DNA from 4 places in the Exiguobacterium sp. SH0S7 genome. Region 3 is predicted to be linked to each of the others. Evidence: predicted binding sites of a transcription regulator. Region 3 holds the regulator's gene; each other region holds the start of a gene.
What was found. Region 3 encodes Rex, which represses fermentation and respiration genes when NADH is low (regulators of the CRP and FNR family bind a similar motif). Its sites were predicted from a motif close to TTGTGAAATATTTCACAA; they were not measured.

Region 1 (5,296 bases), on a different contig from region 3:
GTCCGCTTTCTTGATGCCTTGTGCTTTGAACGAGAGTTTGATGTTCAAGCGCTGTCCGAGCTCGATGATCGCTTGGACGAGTGACTCGACACCTTCTTCAGTCGTCTTCGCCGGGAGTCCGAGGAAGCGTGCGATTTCAGCGTAGCGCTCGTCAGCGATGAATGACTCATATTTCGGGAACGCCGCGAGTTTCGATGGGCGTGTCGCGTTGTAGCGGATGACGTGCGGCATGAGGATCGCGTTCGTCCGACCGTGCGGCACGTGGAACTCGCCACCGATTTTGTGCGCGATCGAGTGGTTGATCCCGAGGAACGCGTTCGCGAATGCCATACCGGCCATCGTTGAGGCGTTGTGCACTTTTTGACGAGCTTCAGCGTCGCTTCCGTTTTCGTAAGCTTTCGGGAGGTAGTCGAAGATCATCTTCATCGAACGGAGGGCCAGTCCGTCTGTATAGTCGTTCGCCATGACCGATACGTACGCTTCGATCGCGTGTGTCAAGACGTCCATTCCTGTGTCAGCCGTGATTGAAGCCGGTACCGTCATAACGAACTCAGGGTCGATGATGGCGACGTCTGGTGTGATCGCGTAGTCGGCGATCGGGTATTTGACGTTCCGTTTTTTATCAGTGATGACCGTGAACGGTGTCACTTCTGAACCTGTACCTGACGTCGTCGGGATCGCGACGAACATCGACTTGTTGCCGAGCGTCGGGAACTTGTACGTCCGTTTGCGGATATCCATGAACTTCTGGCGAAGGTTTGAGAACTTCTCTTCTGGACGTTCGTAGAAGAGCCACATCCCTTTCGCGGCATCCATCGGTGAACCACCACCGAGCGCGATGATCATGTCTGGTTGGAATTGGCGCATCGCCTCAGCTCCGGCCATGACCGTCTCGACCGATGGATCTGGTTCGACTTGGTCGAAGATGCGGTAGTCAACACCGGCCGGCAAGTTTTTGATGACTTTATCAGCAAATCCGAGTTTGACCATCATTTCGTCTGTGACTATCATTGCTCGTTTTTTTGACGTGAGCGACTGCAAGTATTGAACCGAGTTTTTCTCGAAGTAAATTTTTTCAGGGACTTTAAACCATTGCATATTCACGCGACGTCTCGCCACCTTTTTCACGTTGAGTAGATGTTTCGCCGTCACGTTCTCAGAGACGGAGTTTTTACCGTACGACCCACAACCGAGTGTGAGTGATGGTGTCATTTCGTTGTAAAGGTCACCGATACCGCCGTGTGCCGTTGGCGAGTTGACGATGATGCGGCAAGCTTTCATGCGAAGTCCGAACGCGAGGATCGCGTCGTCGTCTGTCGAGTGGATTGCGGCTGTATGGCCGAGACCACCGATTTCAAGCATTTTCTCAGCGATGGCGAAGCCTTCTTCTCGTGATTGAACTTTATAAGCGCCGAGCACCGGGCTGAGCTTCTCGTGTGAGAGCAGTTCTGTCGCACCGACCGTCTCGAGTTCAGCGATCAAGATTTTCGTGTCGGCCGGGACGCTGAGTCCAGCTTTCTCGGCGATCCATGCTGCCGGTTTCCCGACGATCTCAGGGTTGACCGCACATGTGTCTGTCTTGATGACGAGTGTTTCGAGTTTGGCTTTTTCTTCAGGTGAGCAGAAGTAGCAGCCGAGCGCTGTCATTTCACGCTTCACGTCTTCATATACTTCTTGGTCGACGATGATCGCTTGTTCTGATGCACAGATCATGCCGTTATCGAACGTTTTCGATAAGATGACGTCCGAGATGGCGCGTTTTACTTTCGCTGTCTTGTCGATATAAGCCGGGACGTTACCAGGTCCGACGCCGAGCGCTGGTTTACCTGTCGAGTAAGCCGACTTCACCATTGCCGCGCCGCCTGTTGCGAGTACCATGGCCACGCCTGGGTGGTTCATGAGTGCTTTCGTCGCGTCGAGTGACGGTTTTTCGACCCATTGGATCAAATGTTCCGGTGCACCTGCTGCGATTGCCGCGTCACGAAGGACACGGGCCGCTGCACTTGAACATTGTTGTGCTGACGGGTGGAAGCCGAAAATGATCGGGTTACGTGTTTTGATGGCGATGATCGCTTTGAACATCGTCGTTGATGTCGGGTTCGTGACCGGTGTGACCCCGGCGACGACACCGACCGGCTCGGCGATGTACGTGATGCCGTTTTGCTCATCGTCTTCGATGACGCCGACCGTTTTCTCACCGCGAAGTGAGTTGAAAATATATTCTGTCGCAAAGATGTTTTTGATCATCTTGTCTTCAAACACACCGCGACCTGTTTCTTCATATGCATGTTTAGCGAGTACGACGTGTTGCTCGAGTCCGGCTAACGCCATCGCTTGGACGATCGTGTCGATTTTCTCTTGGTCAAACGTCATCAACGTGTCGAGTGCCGTGTGCGCTTGCTTGACGAGCGTGTCGACCATCTGTTCTGCTGATGTTTCCACTACTGCTTTCTCTTTAACTGCCATGTTGGTTTCCTCCTCATGAATGAGAGCTGATCTTCTGACTTGATGGAGAGCACGGGATAATCGGTTTGCCTGATAAGAGTTTGTGCTTTCCTTCACATTCATAGAATACACCGTTTTATTCAATTTGTGCGTGACAACAATGTGAACTCTTTCACAATATTTTTTTGCTGTTTGAGGATAGGTCTTGATTTTTACAGATCAGCTCAGTAAAATCGTATGCGTTTTCATGAAAACAAGGACAAATCCATATGTAAACGCTTACATTGTTTGTGTCATTAGTTTGGCGGAATCGGTGTGTAAATGCTCACAGTCCGATGATTGCTCGTCCACCCCGCCTGTGGTCGTGTATAATGAAGAAAGAACCTGACTAGGAAGTGACTATGACTATGCCAAGACAAGATGCAGCCGATCAGTTTGTGAAACTGATCCCATTAATCAGAAGAAAACTGCTCCGCCGCTCCGACCTCCCGCAAATCCCGAACTTGAACTTCTCTCACTTTCATCTACTGATGTTGATTGAGGATGAAGGCGCGGTCACGAACGGACAAATTAGTGAGACGTTATCGATTGCCCCGCCGAACGTGACGCCGCTCATCACGAAGCTCGTCGACGAAGGGTATATTACACGTGTCCCTGACGAGCGCGACCGCCGTGTCATCTGGAACCAATTGACCGACCAAGGAGAGCGTGTGCTCCTCGAGCGGCGCGACTCGTTTCGGCGCCTGTTCGAGGATCGGTTAGCGTTCCTCGATGAGGATGAGACCGACCGCTTGATCGACAGTTTAAAGACGCTGACCGAGATCGTTGAGAAGATGGACAAGAGCGAGGGATGATTTTCTCTCGTCAACGCTCGCTTCTTCTTATATAATCGACAGTGAATCTATCGAACAATGGAAAGTGAGATGACACGTAATGGGTCGTAAATGGAACAACATTAAAGAGAAAAAGGCGTCTAAAGACGCCAATACGAGTCGTATCTACGCGAAGTTCGGCCGCGAGATCTACATCGTCGCCCGCCAAGGTGAACCTGATCCGGAATTGAACCAATCGCTCAAGTTCGTCGTCGAGCGCGCGAAGACGTATAACGTCCCGAAAGCGATCATCGACCGGGCCATCGACAAAGCGAAAGGCGGCGACGAAGAGAACTTCGACGAACTCCGCTATGAGGGCTTTGGGCCGAGCGGGTCGATGCTCATCGTCGACACGCTCACGAACAACGTCAACCGGACCGCCTCTGAAGTTCGGGCCGCGTTCGGCAAGAACGGTGGTAACATGGGCGTCAGCGGGTCGGTAGCGTATATGTTCGATGCGACGGCCGTCATCGGTGTCGGCGGGATGACAGCAGACGACGTGCTCGAACTCATGATGGAGCACGACCTCGATGTCCGTGACGTCATCGAAGAAGACGAGACGGTCATCGTCTATGCCGAGCCGGAAGAATTCCATGCCGTCCAGACCGCGTTCAAAGCGGCGGGTGTGGAGACGTTCGAAGTCGCCGAGCTGACGATGCTACCGCAAAACGAAGTCGAACTCGACGAAGCGTCGAAAGAGCAATTCGAGAAACTGCTCGACGTACTCGAAGACTTAGAAGACGTTCGTCAGGTGTACCATAACGTCGAACTATGATGAAGAAGCGATAACTTTTCGAAGTTGTCGCTTTTTTTGTTTTCATGATTTGACAAGTCATAAAACGTATGTTAAATTTCAAAAGTCTTTATCGTATTAAAGTGATAACAAGAGAAAGAACTTATGATTCGAAAGGTGTTGGAACTCATGAATGCTGTATTATTAGCTGTCATTGTCTTATTTGCTCTCGCGATCAGTCGTGTCCATATCGTCTTATCGCTCATCCTCGCCGCCATCGTCGGTGGACTTGTCGGAGGACTCGGTTTCAACGACACGTTGACCGCTTTCAGCGACGGGCTTGGTGGCGGTGCCACGATCGCCCTCAGCTACGCCCTGCTTGGTGCGTTCGCTGTCGGCTTGTCAAAGACCGGCCTGCCTGACGTCCTGGCTGAACGGTTGATCAGCATGTCTGGCCGTGATGTGACCGGCAAGAGTGTCGGTCGCGTCAAAGCGTTACTGCTGTCGCTGCTGCTCTTACTCGCTATCAGCTCACAGAACGTCTTACCGATCCACATCGCCTTCATCCCGATCGTCGTACCGCCGTTACTCGTCTTGTTCAATGAGTTGAAACTCGATCGCCGGCTCGTCGCGACGATCCTCACGTTCGGGCTTGTCACACCGTACATGTTGCTACCGGTCGGCTTCGGCGGCATCTACTTGAACGAGATTTTGCTCCCGAACGTCGAGACGAACGGGATGGCTGTCGGTGACGTCAATATCGTCAGCATCATGGCCATCCCGGCACTCGGTATGCTCGTCGGACTCATCACCGCTTTCTTCCACTACCGGAAACCGCGGTCGTATGAAACGATCCAACTCGGTCCGAGCGACTATGAGGTCCGCACGTTGAGCAACATGAAGATTTGGTTGACGGCGATCGTCGTCTTGGTCGTCTTGGTCGTTCAATTACAGACCGAATCGATGATCGCTTCGGCCGTGACCGGTTTGATCCTGTTGACGCTCTTCCGTCTCATCCCTTGGTCAGAAGCGGACGATATCTTTACGAGCGGCATGCGCATGATGGCCTTCATCGGTTTCGTCATGATCGCCGCGAGCGGATTCGCCGCCGTCATCCGTGAAACGGGTGCGATTGAACCGCTCGTGAGCGGAGCAAGCAACTTGATGGGTGACTCGCAGTTCCTCGCCGCCCTCGTCATGCTCCTCGTCGGTCTCGTCATCACACTCGGTATCGGCTCGAGCTTTT
Region 2 (5,296 bases), on a different contig from region 3:
GGCGATCAAACTCGGATAGGCGAGGTCTGCCTTGTCCATGTTCGTGCCGTATAAGTGAAACGCGATGATGCCTGGAAGCAGCATAAAGATCGGAACGAGCAACTTCAAATAACCGGTGAAGAGGACACCTTTTTGTCCTTCGGCGAGGTTTTTAGCCCCAAGAGCCCGTTGAATGACATATTGATTCAATGCCCAGTAGAACAAGTTCGCGAAAATCATTCCGGTGAAGATGGATAGGAATGGCACCGAGTCATTCGATGACCCGATCGCGTTCAACTTTTCAGGGTTCGACGTCGCGATCGTCTTCATCCCTTCGACGACGCTGCCGTCGCCGAGTGCGATAAAGCCGAGCGTCGGGACGAGGAAGCCGATGATGATGAGCCCGATGCCGTTGAGTGTATCCGACACCGCGACGGCGCGGAGGCCGCCGAAAATGGCGTAGATAGCGCCGATGATGCCGATGAACCAAATGACGAGCCAAAGTGACTGTTCAAAGCTGATCCCGAGCAGTTCGGGCACGTCGAAGAGCTGAAGGACCGCGAGTCCGCCGGAATAGAGCATCGACGGAATCGTGACGCACATGTAACCGAACAAGAACAAGAGGACGGTCAAGCGCCGGACGTCCTCGTCATAGCGTTGACTTAAAAACTCAGGGATCGTCGTGATCCCGATGCCGAGAAAGCGTGGCAGTAGGAATAGTGCCATGATGATGGCGGCAATCCCAGCCGTCACTTCCCATGCCATCGCCGACATGTTGCCGGCGAACGACTGTCCGTTCAAGCCGATCAACTGCTCGGCCGATAAGTTTGTGAGCAGGAGCGACCCGGCGATGAAGAGACCGGTCAGCCCGCGACCGGCCAAGAAATAATCATCGGCGCTGTCGACTTTTCCTTTTGTCATGCGATAGGATACGTAAGCGACGAGTCCCATGAATAAGGCTCCGGTCACTAATATGTATATAACTTGTTGAATCGTCACGATTTATCCCTCCTTGTATTACTTCTTATCTATAAGTACTTTTCGTAATTACCCACCTGGCACGATAATTATTTCCCATCATCGCTTTTGTAAACAAACCGTAACAAAGCTCACACGAAAAAAGACACCTGAAACGTCAGGTGTCAGAAAAAGCGAAGCAATGAAGTGGCGACAGTGAAGTAGATGAGCAATCCGAGATTGTCCACGACCGTCGTGATGAATGGACCCGAGGCCACGGCCGGATCGAGTTTCAGGCGGTTGATCAAGAGCGGGACGAGTGTACCGACAATCGTGGCAACGCTCAGTGAGGCGAAAATCGACAAGCCGACGATCATGCCGATCAAGGCGCTATCGTACAGGACCGTGATGACCCCGAAAATAACGACCATACAGGCCAGTCCAAGCAGGACACCAGTTCCGAACTCCCGGCGAATCATCTTGGCGACATTTTTCCGGTTGATCGTGCCTAGTGCGATCGAACGTACGGCGACGACGAGCGACTGGGTGGCGGCGTTTCCGGCCGACCCCATGACGAGTGGCATGAAGACGGCGAGCAAAACGATCGTCTCAAGCGTATCTTCAAATCCACCGATCGTCGATGCGGTGATCATCCCGAGGAACATGAGGCTGATGATCCAAGGGGCACGTTTTTTCGCGGCCTCGACCGGGCCCATGTTGATGTCAGACGAGCCTTTCGTTGCGGACAGCTCTTCAAAGTCTTCGGTCGTCTCGCGTTCGATGACGTCCATGACGTCGTCGACGGTGATGATGCCGAGCAAGTGATCATCGCTATCGATGACCGGGAGCGCGAGCAAGTCATACTTTTGGACGGTTCGGGCCAAGTCTTCTTGATCGGCCATGACGTGGGCCGAAACGACCCGCCGCCCCATGATATCGGCGATGAGATGGTCGAGCGGGGAAACGATCAAGTCACGGAGCGACACGACGCCGACGAGACGTCGGTCTGCATCGATTACATATAAATAGTAAATCGTCTCAGCTTCAGGACCGAGGTCACGCAACTCTTCGAGTGTCGCCCCGATCGTTTTGTCGGCCTGTAGCACGATGAACTCGGTCGTCATGATGGCGCCGGCCGTATCGTCCGGATAGCGCATCAAGTCCTTGACCTCGGTCGCCTCGGTCTCGTCCATCTGCTCGAACAGTTCGTTCATGAAATCGTCCGGAAGTTCGGTCATGAGGTCGGCGGCATTATCCGAGAACATATCGTTCAAGACGCTGACCGCATACGGGCGCGGCATTTCTTGGATGAACTGCTGTTGTTCATCGAGCTCTAATTTTTCAAATAAATCGGTGTACTCTTCCGGTGATAGAGCGCTGTATACAAACGCCCGATCGGGTTGGTTAAGTTCGATGAAGATGTCGCCCTGTTCACCCGGGTGAAGTGTTAAAAACACGTCGCGGAAATCGACCGGATCCCCTTTTTGGATGAGGGCTGTCACTTGGGCTTCATGACGCGCGCGTTCTGTACGTTCGATGGCCATCGACTCACTTCCTTTTCTTAAGTCATTTTTCGTATCCTGTCGTTATCGTACCTTAATTTGAAAAGAAAAAATAATGGATTTTATTCACAATTCATACATCGTGTATACATCCCAACCGTCGCCCTCTCCTTGTTCATTGATTCACAACCGTTTGTTCATTCAATTTGACTCATATTGTATCCATTTTTTTGTGGAATCGACCACAATCAGAACGTCGGAATTACCCGCCTCGGAATCGGGTAAGTTGATAATGTAAGGGTAGAAACACACCCGAATCACTAGGAGGAAGCGAGATGATATCGATGACGGATCAATTGACCGCACGGGATACGACGCTGAAACATCCGATTCACGTGTATTCAGAAATTGGTGAACTAAAGACTGTGCTATTGAAGCGTCCAGGACGCGAACTTGAGAATTTGACGCCGGAGTATTTGGAACGACTCCTGTTCGACGACATTCCACATTTGCCGGTCATTCAAAAAGAGCACGACTACTTTGCGAGCGTGCTGCAAAACCGGGGCGTCGAGGTGCTCTATTTAGAAAACTTGATGGCAGAGACGTTATCGCTGCCTGGCGTACGTGAACGATTCGTCGCCGACATTCTTTCGGAATCAAAATCAAATATTAACGGATCATACGAGACGCTCAAAGAGTATTTACTCGCTTATGATAACGAACAGTTGATCGAGACGGTCATGGCCGGCATCCGTAAAACCGAGATCAAGCGCGAAAAGCGCCGTCATCTGCACGAGATGATCGAGGACACGTATCCGTTCTTTCTCGACCCGATGCCGAACCTGTACTTTACGCGCGACCCGGCCGCGGCGATTGGGAACGGCTTGTCGATCAATCGCATGAAAGAACCGGCGCGTCGCCGCGAATCACTGTTCACACAATATATTATGAGATATCATCCGCGCTTTGCGAAGCACGACATCCCGATCTGGTCGGATCGTGATTACCGGTTCGCGATGGAAGGCGGGGACGAACTCGTCCTATCAAAGGAAGTCGTCGCCATCGGGATATCGGAACGGACGACCGCCCAAGGAATCGAGCGCGTCGCCCTCAACTTGCTCGCGAACGGAGGCACGTTCAAGAAAGTCATCGCCATCGAGATTCCGAAGTCGCGTGCGTTCATGCACCTTGATACCGTCTTCACGATGGTCGACCACGATAAGTTCACGATCCATCCGTTCATTCAAGGACCGGGCGGCAAGATGAACATCTTCGAACTGACGTTGAACGCAGAAGGTGAGCTACACATCACGCAACACACTGATTTGTTGAAAGTGTTGAAATCAGCTCTCGGTCTAGAGGAAATCGTGTTGATCCCATGTGGTGGGGGCGACCCAATCGCTGCGGCGCGCGAGCAATGGAACGATGGGTCGAACACGCTCGCAATCGCCCCGGGTGTCGTCGTTACGTATGACCGGAACTATGTTTCGAACGAGCTGCTCCGTTCAGAAGGGGTCGAAGTCATCGAAATCATGTCGAGTGAGTTATCACGAGGCCGTGGAGGCCCACGTTGTATGAGTTGTCCGATTATCCGTGAAGATATTTAACGAGGAGGAGAAACACATGTCCACAACGTTCAACTTTGATTTGAAAGGTCGTCATTTCTTATCGCTTAACGAGTTTTCGCGGGACGAACTGAACTACTTGATCGACTTGTCGGCAGCGTTCAAACGTCAAAAGAAACAAGGGATTCCCCACCGGATTTGTGAAGGCAAGAACGTGGCGCTCTTGTTTGAAAAACCGTCGACACGGACGCGCTGTGCGTTCACCGTTGCGGCAATCGACCTCGGCATGCATCCTGAATACCTCGGGAAATCGGATATCCAGTTCGGAAAAAAAGAATCGGTCCGTGATACGGCAATCGTGCTTGGACGCATGTTCGACGGCATCCAATTCCGTGGCTTCGCTCACGAAACGGTGGAAGGTCTTGCACGGGATGGCGGGGTCCCAGTTTGGAACGGTTTGACGGACTTGTATCATCCGACGCAAATTTTGGCCGACTTCTTGACCGTCAAAGAACAAAAAGGTGATTTGGCTGGCATTCGTTTCGTCTACGTTGGAGATGGACGCAACAATATGGGCAACACGCTGTTGATTGGTGGTGCCAAAGTCGGCATGGACATGCGAATCTGTGCGCCGAAATCGCTCTGGCCGTCTGACGAGGTCGTCGATTACGCGCGTTCGGTCGCAACCGAAACGGGAGCACGCATCACCTTGACGGAGAGCATCGACGAAGCTGTCGCCGATGCGGACGTCATCTATACCGATGTGTGGGTATCGATGGGCGAAGAAGCTGAATATGAAGAGCGGATCAAGCTCCTTCATCCGTACCAAGTGAATATGGACATGGTCGAGAAGACCGGAAATAAAGACGTCATGTTTCTGCATTGCCTGCCGGCGTTCCACGATTTAGAGACCGAGGTCGGGCGAGCGATTCATGAACAATATGGTCTGAAAGAGATGGAAGTGACCGACGAGGTGTTCCGCAGCCGCCATTCATACGTGTTCGATCAGGCGGAAAATCGGATGCACACGATCAAAGCCGTCATGGCGGCGACACTCACCGATACGTTTGAATGGCTCGAACGCTGACGAACGAGGAGGCATGTCCTCCTCATTCGTACTAAACGAAAGGGATGAGTTAGATGTCTACTAAATTAGATCATGACTCAAGTGGTTCGGCTGGGGCGAGTCCTGGCAAAAAAGATCAACGGTTAGGTCTTGGTGCACTGACAGCCCTCGTCGTCGGTTCGATGATTGGAGGGGGCGCCTTCAACTTGGCGGCCGATTTGGCCCAA
Region 3 (5,296 bases):
TTGGAAAGATTATTTACGGTATTTCAGCATTCTTTTATGCTTACGTGATTTGGTATAGCTACAGCCTAGGCATTTACTTAGACGAGATGTCTGATCCGGCACAAGATGAAGTCATCTTTGGTAGTATAGGATATTTCCATTTAATTTTGTTGGCATTCCCCTACATCTTTTTAACGATGGGTTTTACGTTCAAACAGCATACTCGATCATAATAAAAGAGCGCCTTCCGCTATACGCGGATTGGCGCTCTTTCGTCAGTTTTTCGGTTGTCGATAATTATTTCGATACCACATATTCACCCGGCTCACGACGTAGACGATAAACGCGAGCACCCACATGAACAGCGTCTCTCGATAAAAGTGGCCCCAGACCGAGCCAGGCGCATAAAAGCTATGCACCGTGACATCGATCGGCCAAATGACGAGCCGGATGAACAACGTGCTCATAAGCAAGCCGCTGAAGAGGCTGATGATGATACCGGACCATGTTTGGATGATAAACCCGACGACAATCGGCAGGAAGTAAAATAAAATGATCGGGACGTTCGTCGCCTCGCCGCGGATGAGTTCCGAGATATACTCGGTCCCACTCGGCACGATGTAGACGAACCCGGTCAGGAACGCATGCATCCAATCGATCCGCATGGCACGGGAACGCATCATGAATGGAGTTCCTCCCATTCTGTGAACAGTTCCGTGATCGACTCTTTCGTCGCGTCGGACTCGGTCGACAGCTCTTGGGCGCGGGCGAAGTCGTTGAACACGTCCGGTTCGCATAACAGCTGCTCGATTTCTTCAAGCCGAGCTTCGTGGCGCTCGATTGTCAGCTCGATCTCTTCGACCCGCTGTTTCAACCGGCGTTCTTCGCGCTGCTGTTCCTTGTCGGCGCGCTGCTTCTTGACGACGACTTGTTTCGTCTCCTCGCGGGCGAGCCGGGCAAGGTCCTCGAGCTCTTCTTTCTTCTCGACGTAATACGAGTAGTCGCCGAGGTACTCATCGATGCCGTTCGGCGTGATCTCTAAGACACGCGTGGCGAGCCGGTCGATGAAGTAACGGTCGTGGGAGACGAACAGGATCGTCCCGGGATAGTCGACGAGCGCGTTCTCGAGGATCATCTTCGAGTCGAGGTCCAAGTGGTTCGTCGGCTCATCCAAGACGAGCAAGTTCGGTTGCTCGAGCTTGAGCTTGGCGAGCGTCAGCCGGGCTCGTTCGCCGCCGGATAGTTCTTGGACGCGTTTCATGACGTCGTCGCCGCTGAACAAGAACTGGCCGAGTAGACTGCGGACTTCTTGCTCGCGCATGAGCGGCCAGTCGTTCCAAATCTCATCGATGACGCGGTTCGCGTCCGACAAGTTCTGTTGTTCCTGGTCGTAGTAGCCGATCTCGACGCCGGTACCGTAGCGGATGTCACCGGTGAGCGGTGGTTGTTGTTTCGTCAACACTTTGAGGAGCGTCGATTTGCCGACCCCGTTCGGGCCGACGAGGGCGACCGACTCGCCGCGCTGCAGTTGGAAACGCAAGTTCTGTGCAATCGGTTCTTCGTAGCCGATGGCGAGGTCGCTGCCGCTCAACACATCGTTCCCGCTTTGACGTTTGATCGAGAACGACAACACCGCGCTCCGCTCATCACCGTCCGGCACGTCCATGCGGTCGATCTTCTCGAGCCGCTTGCGGACGCTTTGGGCGCGTTTCGTCGTCGTCGCCCGGGCAATGTTCCGTTGGATGAAGTCTTGCATCTTGGCGATCTCTTCTTGTTGCGAATCGAACTGTTTCTTCTCTTGCTCGTAGAGCGCGGCCTTCTGCTCGAGGAATTTCGTATAGTTCCCGACGAAGCGGCGGCTGCGGTTGCGTGACAGCTCGTAGACGACAGAGACGACGCGGTCGAGGAAGTAACGGTCGTGGGAGACGATGAGGACGGCACCTTTATAGCCGCTCAAATATTTCTCGAGCCAGCTGAGCGTCTCGATGTCCAAATGGTTCGTCGGCTCATCCAAGATGAGCAGGTCCGGGCTTTGCAGGAGCATCTTCGCTAAGGCAAGACGTGTCCGCTGTCCGCCTGAGAGCGTATCGATCCGACGTTCGAAGTCGTCCGGATAAAACCGCATCCCGTGCAAGATCGAGCGGATCGTCGCTTCGTACTGATAGCCGCCGCGGTCTTTGAACGTGTGTTGCTCCTCGTCATACGCCGCGAGCAGACGCTCGTAGGCGGCCGGGTCGTTCAAGATGCGCTCCGAGCCCATGTCTTGCTCCATCTGGCGGAGCGTCTTCTCTTGTTCGATCAAGTCGGTGAAGACGGTGAGCATCTCGTTCCACATCGTCTCGTTCGATTCTAATCCTGAGTCTTGGGCGAGATAGCCGATCGTCACGTCTTTTGGCTTCATGATGTCGCCCGAGTCATAGTTGTACTCGCCGGCGATGACTTTTAACAGTGTCGACTTGCCGGCGCCGTTGCGGCCGACGAGGGCGACGCGTTCGCCTTCTTGGATTTCTAGTTTGACATTCTCTAAAATCGGCTCGACGCCGAACGATTTGGATAAGTTGTTGACTTGCAGTAGGATCAAGTGAAAAAACCCCTTTCTCTCTGTTTAGTATACTTTATTTCTTCCCCTTTTCAGGTATATTCATTGAGTGCTTATGTGAATTCGTTTACAATCAAGGTGTATGAAATCAGATTCGTTTGAAACGCGTCGTAAAAAGGAGGCTCTTTCCGTTGAGTCAAAACGAACCAAAGATTCCGCAAGCGACAGCCAAACGGTTGCCACTATACTATCGGTTTATCCAAAGCCTACATTCGTCAGGGAAACAGCGTGTCTCTTCTGCTGAACTGAGCGAGGCGGTCAAGGTCGATTCGGCAACGATTCGCCGTGACTTCTCATACTTCGGTGCGCTCGGTAAAAAGGGATATGGCTATAACGTACAGTATCTGTTAGAATTTTTCCGTAAGACGCTGAATCAAGACGAGATCACGAACGTCGCCTTGGTCGGGGTCGGTCATCTCGGGACAGCGTTCGTCAACTATAACTTCCTTAAAAACAATAACACACATATCGTCGTCGGGTTCGACGCAGACGAGACAAAAGTCGGCACGACGATGTCAGGTGTCCCGATTCATCACGTCGATGAGATGGAACAGATCATGAAGCAAAACAAGATCGATGTCGCCATCCTCACGGTCCCGTCCGCTTACGCGCAACCGGTCGCCGATGATTTGGTCCGCTATGGCGTTCGAGGGATCTTGAACTTCACGCCGGCACGATTGACTGTACCGGACACGGTCCGCGTCCATCATATCGACTTGTCGATCGAACTCCAGTCGCTCATTTACTTTATGCAACACTATCCATCCGCTGAGGGGGTCCATCAATAATGGAATTTCTACAATCATCACTCGTCGTCGGTATGCCAGGTGGCGTCAGTATTTTCGTCATCGCCATCATCGCGCTCATCCTCTTCGGGCCGAAGAAATTGCCAGAGTTCGGCCGGGCAGCAGGGCAGACGCTCCGTGAGTTCAAAAATGCCACGAACGGTATGATGAAAGAGCACGACGAGACCGACAAGAAAGAAATTGAGAAGAAAGAGCAGTAAGCCATGAGCCATCAACCTGATCAAGAACGGGCACTGTCCGATCACTTGACAGAGCTGCGGAGACGACTGATGCTGTCGGCATTTGTCGTCTTTGCCTTCTTTCTGATCGCTTTGCCGAGTGTCAAGTACGTGCTCGCCTATCTGCAGGCGGACCTCGTCGAACGAGGGCTCGAGCTGAACGCCTTTGGGGTCGCGGACCCGCTCATGATCTACTTGAACTTGGCGCTCGTCATCGGGCTCGTCGCATCGGGTCCATTTCTACTGTATCAACTGTGGGCGTTCGTCGCACCTGGTCTGCATCCGAATGAACGAAAATGGACGCTCGCCTATATCCCGGTCATCTTTATCTTGTTCCTCATCGGTCTCGCATTCGCCTACTATTGGTTGTTCCCGCTCGTCCTCGATATCTCGACGGACCTCGGGCAAGACCTCGGTCTGACACAGATCATCGGAGCGACGAACTATTTCACGTTCCTGTTGCAGCTGACGATCCCGTTCGGGCTGTTGTTCCAACTTCCGGTCGTGACGATGTTCTTGACACGCATCGGTGTCGTGACACCGTACTTCCTCTCGAAAATTCGGAAGTACGCTTACTTCGCCTTGTTCGTCATCGCGGCATTCATCACGCCGCCGGATTTGACGTCGCACCTCATGGTGTCGCTGCCGCTCTTCTTCCTATATGAGATCAGCTTATCGATCTCGCGCGTGACGTATCGCGGTGTGCTCCGACGTGAGAAAGAAGCGCAAGTGAAAGAACAGATGGATTTGATGAAACAGATGAATGAGAAATGAACACTACGTCATGAGACGGAGTGTTCTTTTTTTATAATTTAGGGCTATTCAATTTTGAAAAAACAACTTAAAATTAGTAATGTTAAATCAAAAATGGATTATTTTTGAAAGTTATGTATTCATAAACAGAAATGAGGAGAACGATGAACAAATGGTTATGGAGCATACTCGTTGTGCTCGTCATGGTGGCGGCGCCCGGATTAGATGTTCGGGCAGATAGTTATGCCAAGCCTGAAATTATTCCGGCGGGAGAAGTGGTAGGAAATAGTGAATATGTGTGGCGCTCGGGAGATCCTGAGACGCTCGTACATGTGAAGACCGGTGAAGTCTATACATTACCGATTCGAGTGTCTGCTGCTTATAATATTTATGCGATCGGGGACGGCCGATTTATGTTAAAAGGGTGGCCGGAGTGGGTGATGTGGGATATACGTACGAATGTAGCGACGACATTCCCAATCGAAGCAGGAAGTGAGAATCGACTCGTCTCAACGAATGTAACAACAGGAATGATGTTATGGGCTGATGACGAAAAGTATATCATCACATCGATGTCAGGTGATATTCGCGGATCACTCACGAAAGGCAGTGGTCAGGTATACAGTTTGCTCGACGATGGGAACGTCCTCGCGTTCGCCGGCGGTCAAGTGACGAAGCGGACGGTTACAGGAGAAGTGCTTGAGACAATCAGTTCCTATTCAGGACAGGTGAAGTGGGCCCGTCACATCAAAGAAGCGAATCAATGGTTCGTAATCAAAAGCGATGACTCGGAGCACATGTTTATTTTCGATTTGGCGACGAAACGATGGATTGAGAAAGATGCGCCAGACGTAAGTAATCTTACGTGGAAAGACGGCACCTACTACTTTATGACGCGAGAAATGTATACGACATTCTATGTCAGTTATAACGTCAGCACG
Region 4 (5,296 bases), on a different contig from region 3:
GTTCGCGTACTTCCGGTAGCATTACCTTGTACGTCTCTTTCGTCTCCCAATCACGTAAGCCGTCTTCGGTCACTTCAAACACAGAGCACCGGGGGACGGCGAGACCGCGCAAGGCATGATAGAGAGCAGGTGACATGTCAGCTTTGTGGTCCGCCAAATAGCGGCCATGCGGTGTCATCCCATCCTCATCCGTCTCAAAGAAGACGCCCCAATCGATGAACAAATCGCGGAACAGTTCGGCGTCTTTCAAGTGCCACGTGCCTTCCGAAGCGATCTCTTGGATATAGTTCGTCCACTGCGTGCTGCGTGCGAGTGCCGCTTGCTCGTATAACTTTTTCAGTTCGGCCAGCAATTCGGACTCTTCGACGAGCAAAGGGAAGGGAATTACTTTCCGGTCTTTTTTCATCGCCGTGGTCCTCGCTTGTCTGCAGGACGTTTGACGACCGGCGGTTTGTCTTCGATCCGTTTCTCGATGACTTCGCCACGGTAAATCTCAAGCTCTTTCAATTCGACACCGAGCTGGCGGGCGAACGATTTCAAGTGCGTCAAATCTTCCGGAGTCACGATCGAGAGGACCGTCCCGGCCGCGTTACCGCGAGCGGTCCGTCCAGAGCGGTGGATGAAGTCATCGGTCGATTCAGGTAAATCGAAATGAACGACGTGCGTCACTTCATCGATGTCGAGTCCGCGCGCTGCGAGACCCGTCGTGATGAGGAGCGGATATTCGCCTTTACGGAATTCGCGGAGCGTCTCGACGCGGGCACGTTTCCCTTTCAAGCTATCGAGCATGCGATAGTTCACTTTCATCTTATCGAGCTCACCTTTGAGCGGCGGTAAGAACGAGCGGTTGTTAATAAAGGCGAGCACTTTGACGCCATCGACGTGTGACAGGCGACGAAGCAGTTCTGGCTTATAGCGACGTGTCGTCAACATATAGCCGTACGTCACTTGAGCACTGACAGTCCGTTCGACCTTCACGTGAATCGGTTCTTTCAAGAACGGGGCAGCCCATGCTTGAAGCGTGTCCGTCAATGTCGCCGAGACGAGTGAGATTTGATGCTCGTGCGCCGTATGGTTGATGATGCGCTCGGCCGCTTCCGTCAATCCGCTGTCGATGATTTGATCGGCTTCATCGAGCACGATCGTATGCGTTTCGTGCAGTTTGAGTTTTTTCTTCTCGATCAATTCAACGAGACGTCCTGGTGTCCCGACGATCAAATGCGGTTTTTTCTTCAAGCGATCGATTTGGCGCTTCAGTTCGACGCCGCCGATGAACGAGGCGATCCGGACGTCACCTTTTTCGGTGAAACGTTGCGCCACCGTTTGGATCTGCATGACGAGTTCGCGCGTCGGTGCGACGATGACGACTTGGATCCGGTCGTTCGAGGCATCGATTTTTTCAATAGCGGGTAAAAGATAAGCGAGTGTCTTACCTGTTCCTGTCGGCGCTTCAATCGTGACGTCTTTTCCTTCTAAAAGGGGCGGGAACGCTTCCGCTTGGACCGGCATCGGTTCGTTAAAGCCAAGGCGTTCCCAGGCTTCGTTAATGAATGGTTTTGTAAAGTTCATATCAGTTCTCCTTATCGTTGGGCAAAAACAAAGGAAGCATAAGCGCTCCCTGGTTCAAATATAGCGAACATGTTCAGTGTCTTGGTCAATTGATGAACGGAGCGTCTGTGTGTACACTTGTCCGTCCTCGACGAGTTTGATGTGCACGTCGATGTGCTCAGGCGAGGCTTCGACACCTTCGACCGTGAAGCCTTGATACACGCGGTATTCCAATTCTTTAAGCAATTTTGAATAGGCGTTTAGTTCTGGATACGTCGTCGCGACGTCGATTGGACGCGACACGAGTGCGACGATTAAATGGTCACGGAAATCAATGAAATCTTCATTCTCGATATCGTCATCAAAGCGAATCCAAAAGCCTTTTTCTTCAAATTCTGTGATAAATCCGTCGCGCTTGTCTCCAGCCTCTTCGACTTTAAGGGAGATGCGGTCACCGGCTTTTAAGTTATGCTCGGCTGTTAATGGTTCATACGTCATGGGAAGAACCCCTTCCTCTTCTACAATGTTCTGCTTCCATTGTGCTCGATATAAGGCAAAAATTCAAGTTCTATCCCGAACCTGTGAGTTAAGTCACTACAAAAACTGTATGATTTTTCACAACTCTTTAAAGATAATACAGGATTAACAAGAACGTGAACGGACAGGGATTCGTCTGTTTCTATGTAAGTTAAAAAATGACTATAACAGATAAAATAGCGCTTACAAAAACGGCATAACACCAATGTTCATGAGATTGTTACAACTTTCACAAGAATGTAAAACATATTGTTCACGTTTTCACGTACACTCATATTATAAGGAATCAGGCAGTTATCTCAACTATGAGGAGTGACCATAATGGCAACTGAAATTAAATCAGCCTGGTCAGGATTTGTTCCTGGACAGTGGACGAACGAAGTGAATGTCGGTGAATTTATCCGCTTGAACCGCCACGAGTATACAGGGGATGACCGTTTCTTAGTCGGACCGACAGAGGCGACGAATCGTCTTTGGGGACAAGTGATGGAATTGACGAAAGAAGAACGGGAACGCGGGGGCGTTTGGGATGTCGATCAAAACACGCCGTCGACAATCATCTCACACGGACCTGGGTACTTAAATAAAGACCTTGAAAAAGTCGTCGGTGTCCAAACGGACGAACCGTTCAAACGCTCGATTCATCCGAACGGCGGCATTCGCATGGTCGACGCCGCGCTCGAGTCATACGGCTTCGAACCAAATCCTGAAATCACAAAAATCTATTCAGACATTCGTAAAACACACAACCAAGGTGTTTTCGATGCCTACACACCAGAGATGCGGGCAGCACGTAAGTCAGGGATCATCACAGGTCTCCCAGACGCATACGGACGTGGTCGGATCATCGGTGACTACCGTCGCGTTGCCTTGTACGGTTTAGACTTCTTGATTGCCGAGCGTAAAAAAGATTTGGCGAACAATGGCGGTTTCCTCTCGGAAGCAGACATTCGGACGCGGGAAGAGATGTCTGAACAGCTTCGTGCCCTTCAAGAATTGAAACAACTCGGCGCTGCTTACGGATTCGACCTCGGTCGCCCGGCTGAAACGACGCAAGAAGCCTATCAATGGGTATATCTCGCTTACCTTGCAGCTGTCAAAGAACAAAACGGTGCGGCGATGTCTCTCGGACGCGTATCGACATTCCTTGACGTGTACGCTGAGCGTGACATGGCGGCGGGCCGTTTGACAGAGTCAGACGTCCAAGAAATCGTCGATCACTTCATCATGAAACTCCGCATCGTCAAATTCTTGCGGACGCCTGACTATAACGAATTGTTCTCTGGAGATCCAACGTGGGTCACGGAATCAATCGGTGGGATGAGTGAGGATGGCCGTTCGAACGTCACGAAGAGCTCGTTCCGTTTCCTTCACTCGCTCACAAACCTCGGCCCGGCACCAGAACCGAACTTGACGGTACTTTGGTCGACGAAATTACCGGAAGGATTCAAACAATATTGCGCGAAGATGTCAATTGAGACGTCGGCGATCCAATACGAGAACGACGACCTCATGCTTCCAGAGTTTGGTGACGATTACGGCATCGCCTGCTGTGTGTCACCGATGAAGATCGGCAAACAGATGCAGTTCTTCGGGGCCCGTGCCAATATGGCGAAAGCACTCCTCTACAGCATGAACGGTGGACGCGATGAGAAGAGCGGCGATCAAATCGCTCCGGCTTGGGACATGAACACAGAAGACGTCCTCACGTACGACAAAGTGTACGCTGACTTCGACCGGACGCTCGACTGGCTCGCAGAGCTTTACGTCAACACACTCAACGTCATTCACTTCATGCATGATAAATATGCATACGAACGGATTGAAATGGCGCTCCACGACCCTGAAATCTTACGGACGATGGCTTGTGGTATCGCTGGCCTTTCGGTGACGGCGGACAGCTTGTCAGCAATCAAATATGCGACGGTCAAACCGGTCCGAAATGAATTCGGCATCGCCGTCGACTTTGAAACAGAAGGCGACTTCCCGAAATTCGGGAACAACGATGACCGTGTCGACGCGATCGCTGTCGAACTTACGAAATCGTTCATGGAAAAAGTCCGAAAACACAAAACGTACCGCGACGCGCTTCATACGCAATCGGTCTTGACGATCACGTCGAACGTCGTCTACGGCAAGAAAACAGGAAATACACCGGACGGCCGTCGTGCTGGTGAGCCGTTCGCACCGGGTGCGAACCCGATGCACGGACGCGATACGAAAGGAGCGGCAGCGTCGCTCTCGTCAGTCGCTAAACTTCCGTTCGAACATGCGCAAGACGGTATCTCATACACGTTCTCGATCGTACCGAAAGCACTCGGTAAAGAAGACGTCGCACGTGAACTTAACTTGGCGGCACTTCTTGACGGCTATATGGGTGGCGAGCACAAAGGTCACCACTTGAACGTCAACGTCTTCAACCGTGAGACGTTGCTCGACGCCATGGAACATCCAGAAGAGTATCCGCAGCTCACGATCCGCGTATCAGGTTACGCCGTCAACTTCATCAAGTTGACACGCGAGCAACAGATCGACGTCATCAACCGGACGTTCCACGGTTCATTATAAGTAAAGGCTTGGCGGCCTTCGCTTGAAGGCCGCTCATTCGTTAGGAGGTCATCTCGATGACAATGGGATATGTACACTCGGTCGAATCGTTTGGAACCGTTGACGGCCCGGGAATTCGTTTTATCGTCTTTTTGCAAGGTTGTGCGCTTCGCTGCTTGTATTGCCACAACGCTGATACGTGGGATTTTAAAAAGAATAACCATCGTTCGGCCGAGGACGTCATTCAAGAAGCGCTCAGCTATCGTCCGTTCATGGAAGCATCAAAAGGCGGCATTACAATTTCAGGGGGCGATCCGCTCGCGCAGCCAGAGTTTTTAGAAGCGCTGTTGCGTGAAGCGAAAAAACATGGGCTCCACACGACGCTCGATACGTCGGGTGCACTCCGTCCCCCTAACCTTGACGCCATCTTAGACCATACCGACCTCGTCTTGCTCGATATTAAACACATCGATGACGACATGTGCAAGAAACTGACAGGACGGAGCAACGCCAACACGCTCGCGCTTGCTGAACACTTATCCGAGCGCGGAACGAAAATGTGGATTCGCCACGTCCTTGTCCCGGAATGGACGCTTGACGAAGGGTCGCTCCGGCGCACGGCGGCGTTCATTCAAAAACTCGACCACGTCGAGAAAGTCGAAAT

Region 1: a site for Rex is predicted at 2,606-2,623, ahead of adhE (bifunctional acetaldehyde-CoA/alcohol dehydrogenase). Genes of this name have one in related genera too.
Region 2: a site for Rex is predicted at 2,610-2,627, ahead of arcA (arginine deiminase). Genes of this name have one in related genera too.
Region 4: a site for Rex is predicted at 2,303-2,320, ahead of pflB (formate C-acetyltransferase). Genes of this name have one in related genera too.

The regions. Positions count from the first base shown of each region.
Region 1 is NZ_SJVA01000005.1:77,186-82,481, forward strand. It holds gene adhE (bifunctional acetaldehyde-CoA/alcohol dehydrogenase) at 1-2,466, opposite strand, end outside; gene EVJ22_RS09870 (MarR family winged helix-turn-helix transcriptional regulator) at 2,853-3,299, shown strand; gene EVJ22_RS09875 (YebC/PmpR family DNA-binding transcriptional regulator) at 3,379-4,092, shown strand; gene EVJ22_RS09880 (Na+/H+ antiporter family protein) at 4,240-5,296, shown strand, end outside.
Region 2 is NZ_SJVA01000004.1:96,840-102,135, forward strand. It holds gene EVJ22_RS08670 (solute:sodium symporter family transporter) at 1-978, opposite strand, end outside; gene mgtE (magnesium transporter) at 1,122-2,480, opposite strand; gene arcA (arginine deiminase) at 2,816-4,045, shown strand; gene argF (ornithine carbamoyltransferase) at 4,062-5,090, shown strand; gene arcD (arginine-ornithine antiporter) at 5,144-5,296, shown strand, end outside.
Region 3 is NZ_SJVA01000007.1:99,446-104,741, reverse strand. It holds gene EVJ22_RS11610 (hypothetical protein) at 255-662, opposite strand; gene EVJ22_RS11605 (ABC-F family ATP-binding cassette domain-containing protein) at 659-2,560, opposite strand; gene EVJ22_RS11600 (redox-sensing transcriptional repressor Rex) at 2,710-3,366, shown strand; gene EVJ22_RS11595 (twin-arginine translocase TatA/TatE family subunit) at 3,366-3,584, shown strand; gene tatC (twin-arginine translocase subunit TatC) at 3,588-4,376, shown strand; gene EVJ22_RS11585 (hypothetical protein) at 4,520-5,296, shown strand, end outside.
Region 4 is NZ_SJVA01000006.1:95,539-100,834, forward strand. It holds gene EVJ22_RS10800 (hypothetical protein) at 1-406, opposite strand, end outside; gene EVJ22_RS10805 (DEAD/DEAH box helicase) at 403-1,569, opposite strand; gene EVJ22_RS10810 (hypothetical protein) at 1,624-2,046, opposite strand; gene pflB (formate C-acetyltransferase) at 2,407-4,653, shown strand; gene pflA (pyruvate formate-lyase-activating protein) at 4,710-5,296, shown strand, end outside.